2 regions of the Succinispira mobilis DSM 6222 genome follow, and region 2 is predicted to be linked to the other one. Evidence: a T-box and tRNA genes for the amino acid it is inferred to sense, from the RefSeq annotation. Region 2 holds a T-box; the other holds one or more tRNA genes.

Region 1 (6,669 bases), 390 kb from region 2:
CCCTCTGTGGCCATGATATTTCCATGATTTTTCAAGATACAGGTAATATGATTAATCCTATTCGTAAAATAGGTACTCAATACATAGACTATATTTTAAATCATGCTCCTAATCTAGATAAAAATCAAGCTTATACAATAGCTACAGAAATGCTTCTTAAAGTGCATTTACCTAATCCTGAGAATATAATGTCTTCTTACCCGTTTGAGTTATCTGGAGGAATGCGCCAACGTGTGGGCATTGCTATGTCACTTACCTTTAATCCCAAAATACTATTAGCCGACGAGCCAACTAGCGCTCTGGATGTTACTACCCAAGCCCAAATAGTTCGGCAAATGATGGATATAAAGAAAGAATTCAGTACCGCCATAATAATTGTTACGCATAATATCGGGGTCGCTTCTTTTATGGCCGATAAAATTATCGTAATGAAAAATGGAGTTATTGTTGAAAGTGGTTCCTGCGAGCAAGTAATAAAAAACCCTCAACATGAATACACGCAAAAACTTTTAGATTCAGTAATTGAAATTGGAGGAAAACGTTTTGTCTAATACAATTTTAGAGATAAAAGGTTTAACCAAAAAGTTCTTAAATGAGCAAGGTCAAACACTTACTGCTTGTAATAACATTTCCCTAACAGCGACCAAAGGGCAAACTTTAGGCATTGTTGGCGAAAGTGGTTGCGGTAAAACTACTTTAATGCGCACTCTTACCCAAATATTTCCAGCCAATGGCGGCGAAATCATCTTAGATGGTGTTAATATCTTAAACTTAAGCGGTGAAGCCGCAAGGCAATCTCGTCGCAAACTACAGATGGTATTTCAAGATCCTTCATCTTCTTTCAACCCTAAAATGAAAGTAAAAGATATTATTTGTGAGCCTTTGTTGAATTTTAATTTAATTAAAAAAGCTGATGTTGACAACAAAGCTAGCGAGTTATTGACTTTAGTTGAGCTTCCACCTGACTTTAAAGACCGCTATCCTCATAGCATGAGTGGCGGACAACGCCAACGTCTCGGTATAGCTCGTGCTTTATCGCTAGAGCCAGAAATTATAATTTTTGATGAAGCGACTTCAGCTCTAGATGTTTCTGTACAAAATACAATTTGTGAGTTACTAGCAAAATTGCAACGTGAAAAACAGCTAACCTATTTGTTTATTTGCCATGATCTAGCTTTAGTAAATAGCTTTTCTCATAAAATAGCGGTAATGTATTTAGGCAATATTGTAGAAATGCTCGATAACACAAAATATGAACTATCGGCAGATGCTCTACATCCTTATACTAAAGCCTTGATAAAATCTGTTTTTACTTCTAACACCAAAATAATTGAACCCCTGGAAGGTGATATCCCTAGTCCTATAGATTTACCTAAAGGCTGTCCTTTCCAAAGTCGTTGTGCCATTGCCCAAGAAATTTGCAGTAGCGAACCACCTGTTTTAAAGCAAATTAAAGTTGGGCATCAAGCTGCTTGCCATTTAATTTAACCTACTTCTTCAACTTTAAAATATTGTCTTTTAAAAAAACTATTTGCTTATTTTCAATTGCTCATAATGCTAAAATACAACAGGGTTATCATGTAATGATACCCTGTTGTATTTTTTTGCTACAAAGTGTCTAGCCTTGATTTTTTTCAACTTAAAAAATTAAACTTATTACTTTTCATTAGCTAAATGATTCAGTTGCTCTGTTAAACTATGAATTTCTTCAATGCTAGCGGTTACTTCTTGAATTGCCGCCGCTTGTTGTTCTACCGTCGAAGATGTTTCGTTACCCATAACTACAGTTTTAGTTACAGAATCCCGAATCACAGTGGTAAACTCTTTTATTTTACCTACTGTTTGCTTAGAATCTTCGGCTAATTTACGAATTTCTTGTGCAACAACACTAAACCCTAAACCAGCTTCTCCGGCCCTAGCTGCTTCTATCGCTGCATTTAATCCTAATAATCGAGTTTGATCCGCAATCTCTTTAATCAAATCCATTACTTGATTAATTTGTGCTGTAACTACATCTACATTTTTTATTTCCGAATTCAATTTGTTTTGATTTTCGCTAACCGTTCCTGCAGAAGCTGCCATTTCTTCCATGGTTGAGGATATTTGCGCAATTCCATCATTTAAGACATCAGATATTGACTGTAATTTGCGTTGCTGGTAAGCACTTTTAGACATATTATTAGCGACTATAAATAATACATTAGCCGCAGCTTCAATCCCCTCTTTAGACAACTTACGAATATCTTGCACCGATTTTACATATTCCTCTTCATTTACACCTATTTCTTTAGCAATTCTACGATATTTCGCTTCGTCGGGTAATTCTGTTAGCACTTGCCCCCCTAAAATAGTACCAATTTGTCTTCCTTCTAATAAAATCGGAGCAGCAAAATCAATCAAACCCGCGTGACATTCATATACTACAGGTCGACCTAAACGAGCAGCTTCTTCTCCACCTTTTTTATGTGAAGCCGCACAACGCTTATCTCCGCAATCCGTAGAATGAGTATGATCGCAAAATCTTGTATAGCTACTTGGCTTAGTTACAGGATTGCCATCTGTATCAACAGTTACACTAGCAAGTCCAACCCCCTTAGCAAAATCATCTTGAAATCTTTGCAAAAACTCCAAATCAATTACATCTGTCAATTTAATGTTTTGCAAATCTTGAATATTTTTTGTTTTTGAATTTTGCATCATACTCTTTGCACTCCTCTTATTTTTTATAGCTAAAAACACTTTTTTTGTGTTTTAGTTACTTTGAAAATAAATCTTTCTGTTTCGGATTTTGAAATGTAGGCGTTTTAAAAAACATAAGTCTTTTCAGTAAGTACCAACTAACTAATTTGTTGTCAATATTTTAATTAATTGTAGCATATTCCGAAAAATGAAACAATACTTCTAGTAACAAGCCTTATATCAATCATAATAATTTATTTAACTATTTAAACCGATTTAGCCTATTTATAAAAATCATCTTCCCCTTATATTCCTTACTCTTTTACAAAAAACTCCATTTTCATTCTAAAAGCATTTTTTTCTTATGTTTCTCTATTTCTTGCCCCTGTGTTAATATAGTATCCTTTACAACAAACTTGACCTTTCCCATATTTGTACTTTATTTTCAACTATCGCTATTGTATAGCTTTAAGATTTTCGGAACCATGTGCACAATCCATGGTTTTCTATACACAAAAAAGAAAAAAGTCTGTATATCACTATACAGACTTTACTTACTTGGAGCTACTGACGGGAATTGAACCTGCGACCTGCTGATTACGAATCAGCTGCTCTACCAACTGAGCTACAGTAGCAAAATAATTGCAGTATTATTATCCACCTAAATTAAATTTCAGTCAAGTGTTTTATAAAAATTCATTTAATCTTTCATTATCGGAATAACCGCTGCATAAATTATATCTTCGCGCTTGTAGGCCTCATCTTCAGCTAAAACAAAAGCTTGTCCACAAACTTTTCCATCACATTTCTCTACTAAGCGCTTCATAGCCGCTAAAGAGGCTCCAGAACTAACAACATCGTCTACAATTAGAACTTTTTTCTCTGCCAATAAGATTTTTTTCTCTAAATCGAACCAAAGTTTTTGTTGCTTTCCCGTAGTTATCGTTTGCACACTTTCCGATATTGCCTGTGGATTATACAACTTTTGCTCTTTCCGGAATATCACCACATCTTTGTCGAACCTCTCTGCTAATGCAAAAGCTAATGGTATTCCTTTACTTTCCGAAGAAGCAATAACATCAAAATCACCTGCTATTTTTTCCTTAATTTTTGCACTTAAAGCATTCACAGCTGAAACTAACATCTTCCTATCAGACATAGTATCAAATAAAGCTATTTTCACCCCTGGACTAACTTCGATTATTGGTAATATATATTTTGTTTGGTCTAAAATTATTTCATAACCTTTTTGCATTGGTCCTCCACTTTATTACTTTTTTCACGAAAAAAATTATACCATATTTTTAATCATTCTTGTAGTTTACATGATATTTTTCTGCAAGTTCCGCTAATTTTTCACCGCTTAACCTATATACTGTCCATTCGTCCATTGCTTTAGCGCCCATTTGGTAATAAAATTCAAGCGAATTTTTATTCCAATCTAAACACCACCACTCCAGACGACCACAATTACGTTTAATGGCTAGCTCTGCTAAATAAGCTAACATTATTTTCCCTAAGCCTTTGCCACGCACTTCAGGGCGAATATATAGATCTTCTAAATATATTCCTGCTTTACCCAAAAATGTAGAGAAATTGTGAAAAAATAAGGCAAAAGCTACTGGTTCACCTAAGTATTCGCCAATTATTACTTCAGCTTGTTTTTTCACAAAAAGAGAATCATACAGTATTTCTTCCGTAGCCACAACCTCTGCTAGCAACTTTTCGTAGCCAGCCAGCTCTTTTATTAATTCTAAAATCAATTTATTATCCGCTGCCTGTGCAAAGCGTATCTTAAAATTTTTATTTATTTGTTCACACATATTTTAATCTATCCTTTATTTTCTAATAACTTTTAATAAATTTTCGCTAATTTATTGAATGCCCTAATAGTATATCATAATCATTGCTTGTTACTATGCCTATTTACTCCCAGCTTACTACCACTATTGCACCCACTCTGCACCCATTGATACACGGCTTTTTGCACGCGGGTTGCACGCATGACCTGCGGTTTTTTCGAGCAACAAAATAAAAAAAGCCTACACATTAGCTGTATAGGCTGAATTTACTTGGAGCGGGTGGCGAGATTCGAACTCGTGACCCACGGCTTGGGAATGCGGGAATTGGATTTGGTGTCTTTTGCTGTTAATGATGCGGAGCCTTAAAATACAAGGCTTCGCGCTATTAACATTTGGTGTTTGTTAGTTATATTTTGTAGTATTTGGTGAAAAATAAGCCACTAATAAGCCACTAAAAACGTATATGTATGCTGCTTTACTCTCAGACAAGATAGGGCAACTCACCCGCCGCCTTGTTTAGTCCGGATAGATCACTTCATCCCGGCTAATTCCATTTAACTTCTTGGCAAGGTAATGCGCCAAGCCGCAAAGGGCCTACTTCAAGATTGCCCAAGTTAGTAATTTGAGCGATAGGCTCATACTGACGGACAACCTTAGCCAAAATGACTTAAGCCAACTTGATCTTTGGCTTGCGCACTGAGTTCTCCGCTCCTTGTTTATTTCGGGTTATAACTAAAACGATTTAACCGTAGAACGCTAACCATACTTCATCAGTTAGTGTTGGTGAAAATACATCATGCCGCCCATAAGGCTTAAAGGTGTAACACCGTGCACGATGGTTGACGAGCCTGCGGAAAAGCTGGGGTTTTGGCAATTCCATACTGTAACATCTTGCACGCTGGTATACTACTTTTACTTAGTGGCGTGGTCAAGATGTGGTCATATTTCTTTTGAGAGAACACAAGTGAGATGAAATCTGCTCAGTCGATACTAATGCCTGAACAGTAATGACTATAGCTCTTAATCCGTCCGCTGGAATCGAACTTGTGCACCCGGCTCCGGCCGACTCGGCCCTACCCACCTATAGACCCTCGTAGTTGCTGCACTCGCGGCACTTTTTTTGCCCAAAAACTCCTGTTAACACGCTGTTCCAGTTAAGAAAATCATAACCAACTTTTTGCCAATTTCCAAGGCTTCCTATACATTAAAACTGTGTTAAATAGCCTTAGATTACATCAGGATAGGCTACTACTTGTTTCCACTCTTGAAGAACGGTTGATGCTATTTCGTATGTGAGTTTTTCTCCATTCTTGAAGGTAAAAACTACTTCTGCCTTATCCGCTGATTTTATCAGATTTACCAGTCGCTTTACCTTTACGTCATTTTCATTGTCGTAAACTTCTACTCTCGCTTCGGTTAGATATTTACCTTTGCTTTCGCCGTATAGCGGAAGCTTATTGAAGTTTCCTCGGGGAAGGACGTATGTTTTAGTTCCATCAAACTGGAGAGTAGCCTCTGTTATATAGTCTACAGATTCGTTTTCATTAATCGTCACGGTTTGATCAAAACCAAACCTATAACCTGTAATGCTTGGATAAAATAATTTCACCATGAATGCTTCAACTTTGATATCTTGATTAGTTATTATGTTAGATGAATTAAATATCGTTTGTCTAGGATCATTAACCTCACTTATCTTAGCAAAGCAGACAGACATAGTGAGAAGCATAAAACAACCTATCACGATTAGACATTTAGTTATTCTCATTAATATGTACCTCTTTAATAAAATTTTTCATCGACCCTAACGCCAGCCAGGAAAATCCTTTAACTTTTTCCCCCAGTATTCTCTCTCATATAAGTATTGTTGGCGTTTAGACCACAAGTAAGGCAAAAGTATTAGTCCACCCATGAAAGGGTACACCTTTGCAGGTTTAAGATGGCTTACAATGTCCAAAAAGAAACTACCAACTCCTAACCCTACGATAAGCATTGCAATCATACATATATTAGCCTTACGATTCCACTTATCATAACCACCTTTACAGTGATTATAAACAGTATTTTCTTGAGCAACAATCTCCTGTTTTACCTCTCCCCAAACTCTGTCAGACATTTGGTTTCTGTATTCTTCCTTAAATCTTGTTATAGCTTCCTGAAGTATCAGTTTAGCTTGGTCTAAATGTTT
Region 2 (6,669 bases):
TTTTTTTCTCATATAAATTACTTTTTCTCCTTAATTTCTGCCATCAACATTTCAATAAAATTATCAATCCCTTGACTTCCTAAATCTCCTTCGCCACGTTTCCGAACTGCAACAGAATTAGTTTCTATTTCTTTATCACCAATAACAAGCGTATAAGGGGTTTTTTGAACTTGTGCTTCACGAATTTTATAGCCAATTTTTTCATTACGATCATCAACATAAGTTCTTACACCTAATTCAAAAAGTTTTTCATTAAATGTTTGTGCAAATTCGACATGTTTTGTTGTAATCGGCAAAATACGAACTTGAATAGGCGCCAACCATACTGGAAAAGCTCCAGCATAATGTTCGATTAGTATCCCAATAAATCTTTCAATGCTACCATAAACCACGCGATGAATCATTACTGGACGATGTTTTTGTCCATCTTCACCAACATAATTCAAATCAAATTTTTCTGGTAACAACATATCTAATTGTATTGTACCACATTGCCAAGTTCGACCAATAGAATCTGTTAGGTGAAAGTCGATTTTAGGTCCATAAAAAGCTCCATCTCCAGGGTTAATTTTATATGGCATTCCATAATCTTCTAAAGCATCTTTTAATGCATTAGTGGCAACTTCCCAAACTTCATCATTGCCCATAGCTTTTTCAGGCTTAGTGCTTAATTCCGCGTGATATTTCAAACCAAAAACGCTGTAAACAGTATCAAATAGATGAATTACACCTTGTATTTCGTCTTTTATTTGCTCAGTAAGCATAAAAATATGAGCATCATCTTGTGTAAAGGAGCGAACACGCATCAAACCATGTAGCGCGCCAGACAGTTCATGTCTGTGTACTAAGCCCAATTCACAAGTACGCATTGGAAATTCTTTATAGCTATGTGGTTTCGCTTTATAGACTAAAATACTGCCCGGACAATTCATTGGTTTTACAGCATAGTCTTCCCCGTCTATTTGAGTAAAATACATATTATTACGATAATGATCCCAATGTCCAGATTGTTCCCAAAGATGTCTTGATAAAATAACCGGAGTTTTAATTTCTTGATATTTAAATTTAAAATGCAGTTGACGCCAAAAATTCTCTAATTCATTTCTTATTGCCATCCCGTTTGGATGGAAAAATGGAAATCCTGGGCCTTCTTCTTCTAAGGTAAATAGTTCTAGCTCTTTACCTAATTTGCGATGATCTCGTTTAGCTGCCTCTTCTAACATTTTTACATGGGCTTCTAATTCAGGCTTGCTGTTAAATGCTAAACCATAAATTCTTTGCAACATTTTATTTTTTTCACTACCACGCCAGTATGCTCCAGCAACACTTTGTAGCTTAAATGCTTTTATTTTACTTGTACTAGGAACATGTGGTCCCATGCACAGGTCTATAAATTCGCCTTCACGATAAATTGTAATAATTGAATCTGCTGGTAATTCATTGATTATTTCAACTTTGTAAATTTCCCCAGCTTCTGTAAACATTTTTAAAGCTTCTTCACGACTAACTTCAATTCTCTCTAAGGGAATATCTTCACTAACTATTTTTTGCATTTCCTTTTCGAGTTTTTGCAAACTCTCTGGAGTAAACACTTCTGGGCAATCGATATCATAATAAAATCCATTAGCAATCGCTGGTCCTATCCCAAACTTCGCTTCTGGATATAAGCGTTTTATCGCATGAGCCAATAAATGCGCTGTGCTATGCCGCAATACATGCAATCCTTCATCATCTGTCCCTAATAAAAATGCAATTCGTGCATCTTCGTGAACTTCACGCGTCATATCTAATTTTTCCCCATTAACAATACCTACTAAAGCTGTTTTTGCCAATCTAGGTGCAATAGACGCCGCAATTTCAGACAGCTTTACACCTTTTGGATATTCTCTAGTTGCTTCATTCGGGAAAGTAATTGTAATCATAGCCATATTAAGCACTCCTTATATAATATATTTAATTAAAATAAAAAAATCTCATCCCAAAAAGGGACGAGATTATCGCGGTTCCACCCTTGTTAGTATTGAAAAACCAATACTCACTCTAGTAGCTAGTAACGCCAGCCTAAACGGTATAACTTAGTGCTCCAGCACATTCGTCAACAACTCCGAGGTGGTAAATCAACTCTATTTATCCATTGTTTTCAGCCACGCCAACGGTCTCTTTAAAAAATAGTTATAGCCAATTCTTCCTCATCTTTGTTTTTATTTATTAAACTATATTTATGGATTATACTCTAATGTTTTTACAAAGTCAATATCATTACTTTTTAATTTCAAGCAGTCCTGCACTTTCAAAAAAACTTACCTTATAAATAACTTTATCAATTTTGTATTCCCACTCAAATACCCCTAAATAAGTATTTTCCGTTTTAGCTTTTCCAAATTTTTTATTTAACACCCTTACTACGGAAGGAGTGTAATCCGGATCATAATCATCAAAAACAACCAAAATTGTCTGCATAACCCCTTTTTCAGAATAAGCATCAAAGGTTAAATTTTTTAAACGGCCTTTAAAAGTGGCATTATCTGTTATATCTCCATAAATATCGGTAAACGATTCGATATCTCTAGTTGCTTGAACTTTTTCCCCCGGCAAAATCATTTTCTTTAACAAATATTCATAATCATCTGCATAACTTGCATAACAAATTCCTTGAAAAGTCAATCCAAATATACAAACAAGCAGCAAACCTATTTTTCGTAGCCGCATATAGACAATCGCTCCTTATCTAATTTGACCTTGTCTTTCAACTTGATTATACCAAAACATAGCCTGATTAATATTTTTTTCTAATCCTAACCCAACCTCATACATATGACCTAATTTCGCTTGTGCATATACATTGTTTTGCATAGCCGCACGTTTATACCAATATGCCGCGGCTTTGTAATCTTGTTGAACCCCTTTACCATTTTCATACAATAATCCAATTTGAAATTCTGCATCCACAAAACCTTGTTTAGCCGCTTCTAAATACCAAAATAAAGCTTTTTCATAGTCTTGTAGTAAAATGCTACCTTCTTCATACAATTCTGCCAATCTAAATTGAGCAATCGGATAAGAATTTTGTGCGGAATTAACTAGAAAATACATAGCTTGTTGTATATCTTTTTTTACACCTCTACCAGAAGCATATATTAAGCATAATGCAAATTGAGCCGGAGCATAGTTTTGTTCTGCAGCAGCTAAATACAATTTCAATGCTTTTTTATAGTCAGACTTCACTTTTCTACCTTGTTCATAAATATTGGCCAAATGATATTGAACCTCTGCTAAACCCATTTCTGCAGCTTGCTCATAGTAAGCTAAAGCTCGAGAAAAATTCGCCTTAACCAATTTGCCTTGCTCAAATATTCTGCCTAAACGAGAAATCGCTAAAACGTTACCATTTTTACCTGCACGCTCATATAACTGCAAAATACGATTTATACTTTTTTCACCAGTGTTAGTTTCTTCTAAAATTCTAGCTAAACTATACATTGCCGCAGAATGATTCTGCTCAACTGCTAGTTGATAGTAATTAGCTGCCTCCTCATATTTTCCCTCACTCCGGTAAATTTCCCCCAAACTGTACTGAGCTAGGCCATTTCCTTGAGCAGCAGCCTGTTCATACCAATTTTTGGCTTGTTCTTGATCGGCAACTACATATTGTCCACTGGCATATAAATTAGCTAAAATTAATTGTGCTTCAACTTGGCCTTGTTCTGCAGCTTGTCTATACCAATAAATTGCTTTATTCTGTAGTTCTTGATCCTCAGAGCTTATGTATATATTGGCTAATGTTATTTGCGCTAAGCTTTTGCCTTGAACAGCTGCCTTTTCATACCAATATTGTGCTTCTTGTAAGTCTTCACTTACGCCCTTACCATGCTCAAACATATACGCCAAATGAAATTGGGCATCTGGATTGCCAGCCAAAGCAGCTTGACGATAATATGCATAAGCAAGCTGATAATCACGTTCAACCCCTGCACCACAGTCGTACATAAATCCCAAACTAGCTATCGCATCTATATCTCCCTGAGCAGCAGCTTGCTCATACCAGTATTTAGCTTGTGTAAAATCTTGCTCCAAGCCGCGACCTAAAGCATAAATGTGTCCAAGGCTACTTTGTCCATAAGAACTCCCATTCTTAGCTGCCATAGCAAACCAGTAAGCGGCCTGTTCAAAATCTTGATTTACTAAAACTCCATCAGCATACATACAACCTAATTGCACCTGAGCTTCAACAACATCTTGAACAGCTGCTTTTGTGTACCAATATGAAATTAATTCCGCTCTATTTTTTAAATCTAACTCTGATTCATATATTTCTGCTAAGCAATATTGAGCCAAAGCATTATTTTGTTTAGCTGCTCGCTCAAACCATTTCAATGCTTGCTTTTTATCTTCAGCTACTAATTTCCCTTTTTCATACATTAAGCCTAGACAAAATTGGGCTGTACTATCACCTTGTTCCGCTTGTTGTTGTATTGTGGCAATATTCATCTTTAAACCCACTCCTCATTCTAAAAATACTGTCTATGTGCATAATACTAGCACATTTCCCACAATAATTAAAGGGCTATACTTTTACAAAATATAGCCCTTTATAACTATTTTGACGCGTAATTATCAAAATAACCTTGAATATAAATAATCGGTGTTCCCTTGTCACCACTGCCACTAGTTAAATCGCATAAACTTCCCAATAGGTCAGTTAATTGGCGCGGCGTGGTTCCTAATGAAGCTTCTTGAGCTGTTAAATCTTGAGCTTTTTCATTTATTTTTTGACGCATCGCTTGTTCTAGCTCTGCATTATTTAAATGATTTAATTCTGTATCTGCTATATATTTGATTTTTATCTCATTGGGCGTTCCCGCTAAACCCTGTGTGAAAGCTGGTGAAACAACGGGATCAGCCAATTCCCAGATTTTCCCAATTGGATCTTTAAACGCCCCATCACCATAAACCATTATTTCTAATAATTTACCAGTTTTTAAAAACATTTCGCGTTGGATTTCCTCAACAATCGGTTGACAGTCTCGTGGAAATAATTTAATTTTATCTTCACTAGCTTTATTAGAACCAAGTAAACCTACCTCTAGATTATATCCTGCCTTATCCCGTTTTGTAGAACAAATTTCATCTAGTGAAAACACACATTTCGCGCCAGTTCTAGCCAGAATTTTTTTGGTGCGTTGCCGTTCATGAATATTAGCAACTAAAATATTATCCGAATAGTTGAGAGCCACACGAGAATCATTAGCTAAAATAACTTCAATTTGATTTTCTTTAGCTAAACTTTTATAGTAAGCTACATAATCAATTCCCGTAAAAGGGTGCTTCACAACTTCACCAAATATCTTGCGATAATCAGCTTCTGTTAAAACCTGATTATAGGGGTTAATATTTGCTTGATCCATTAATTCAATATCCATTAAGTGATTGCCCACTTCATCGGCTGGATAGTTCAAAATCAAATATATTTTTTTACCGGTCAAAGCAATTGCTTTCAACAAGGAAGAAAATCTATTACGACTTAAAATCGGAAATAAAACTACTAAACTATCGCCCATAAATTTTTCATTTATCTCTGTGGCAATATCTTGCAAAGAAACATAGTTCCCTTGCGTTCTAGCCACAATTGACTCAGTTATCCCGACCACATCGCGATCAGCAAATTCAAAGCCCGCTTCTTTTTGTGCTGCTAACAGCGAGTCTACTACGATCGCAACAATATTATCGCCTTCTTTTAAAATAGGTGCGCGCACGCCTCTAACTACTGTTCCAATTTTTCTGCTCATATCTAGCCTCCATCAAGCCGTTATTCATCCAATTTACTAAAAGCTTAGCATAATGCCTTTAGTAGTGCAAGTTATATAGCCTCTTGAAAAATTTATATTTTACTTAGATTTTTTAAAGTCTGCTCTAAAACAGTCAGTCCTTTTGCTATATCAATTTCCCGCGTAAACTCTAGAGGTGAATGACTAATTCCTGCCACACTAGGTAAAAATAACAAGCCAGTAGGCACTTTTTCTGCTAATACTTTCGCATCATGCCCAGCCCAACTTGGCAAACGCCTAAAAGAGATTTCTTGTTTTTCACATACATCTTGAAAAACAGCAGTAATTTCTGGGGACAATTCTATCGGAGCAATTTTATGTTCCGCTACTATTTTATAGGTCAAGTCACAACTAGCACTTACCGCATCTAAAATTTTTATAATTTCTTGATAGGCCTGCTCTAAAATTATCTGACTCGCCGCCCGAGTTTCTATGTGCACCTTAACTTGTCCAGCTATCACATTTACTGCATTGGGGAAAATATCTAATTTACCAACTGTTGCCACAAATTCACCAGCACTGGCCTTTGCCAATAAATTCACTTTACTTATCACTTCTGCCGCGCCTAATAAGGCATCACGCCGCCCTTGCATTTTTGTTGTGCCTGCGTGATTAGCCTGCCCCTGCAAAACTATCTCCCGTCTATCAATGCCTACAATTGTTTCTACTAGACCAACACTCAACCCTTGGCTAATAAGCTCTTCACCTTGCTCAATATGCGTCTCAATAAAGCACTTCACTACACTCATATCCCAAACAGCCTCTTTAAATACCCGCCCTGCAAGTCCTGCACCCTGCAAATAACTTTCAAAGCTTCTCCCTTCCGAGTCCATAATGTTTGCTT

What was found. The T-box of region 2 lies ahead of thrS (threonine--tRNA ligase). A T-box ahead of a tRNA ligase gene usually reads a tRNA of that ligase, here a tRNA-Thr.
Region 1: it has a tRNA-Thr gene. The T-box ahead of thrS (threonine--tRNA ligase) is inferred to sense a tRNA for this amino acid. The anticodon was not compared.

What each region holds. Positions count from the first base shown of each region.
Region 1 covers NZ_KB913028.1:1,700,042-1,706,710, forward strand. Annotated here, with positions in the region: gene SUCMO_RS0108020 (ABC transporter ATP-binding protein) at 1-551, shown strand, start outside; gene SUCMO_RS0108025 (oligopeptide/dipeptide ABC transporter ATP-binding protein) at 544-1,488, shown strand; gene SUCMO_RS0108030 (PocR ligand-binding domain-containing protein) at 1,657-2,700, opposite strand; tRNA gene SUCMO_RS0108035 (tRNA-Thr) at 3,239-3,314, opposite strand; gene SUCMO_RS0108040 (phosphoribosyltransferase family protein) at 3,380-3,934, opposite strand; gene SUCMO_RS0108045 (GNAT family N-acetyltransferase) at 3,984-4,502, opposite strand; gene SUCMO_RS0108050 (hypothetical protein) at 5,707-6,249, opposite strand; gene SUCMO_RS0108055 (hypothetical protein) at 6,286-6,597, opposite strand.
Region 2 covers NZ_KB913028.1:1,310,647-1,317,315, forward strand. Annotated here, with positions in the region: gene SUCMO_RS0106250 (peptidylprolyl isomerase) at 1-12, opposite strand, end outside; gene thrS (threonine--tRNA ligase) at 18-1,928, opposite strand; T-box leader at 1,982-2,205, opposite strand; gene SUCMO_RS0106260 (hypothetical protein) at 2,260-2,709, opposite strand; gene SUCMO_RS0106265 (tetratricopeptide repeat protein) at 2,725-4,488, opposite strand; gene SUCMO_RS0106270 (coenzyme F420-0:L-glutamate ligase) at 4,596-5,786, opposite strand; gene SUCMO_RS0106275 (Zn-dependent hydrolase) at 5,879-6,669, opposite strand, start outside.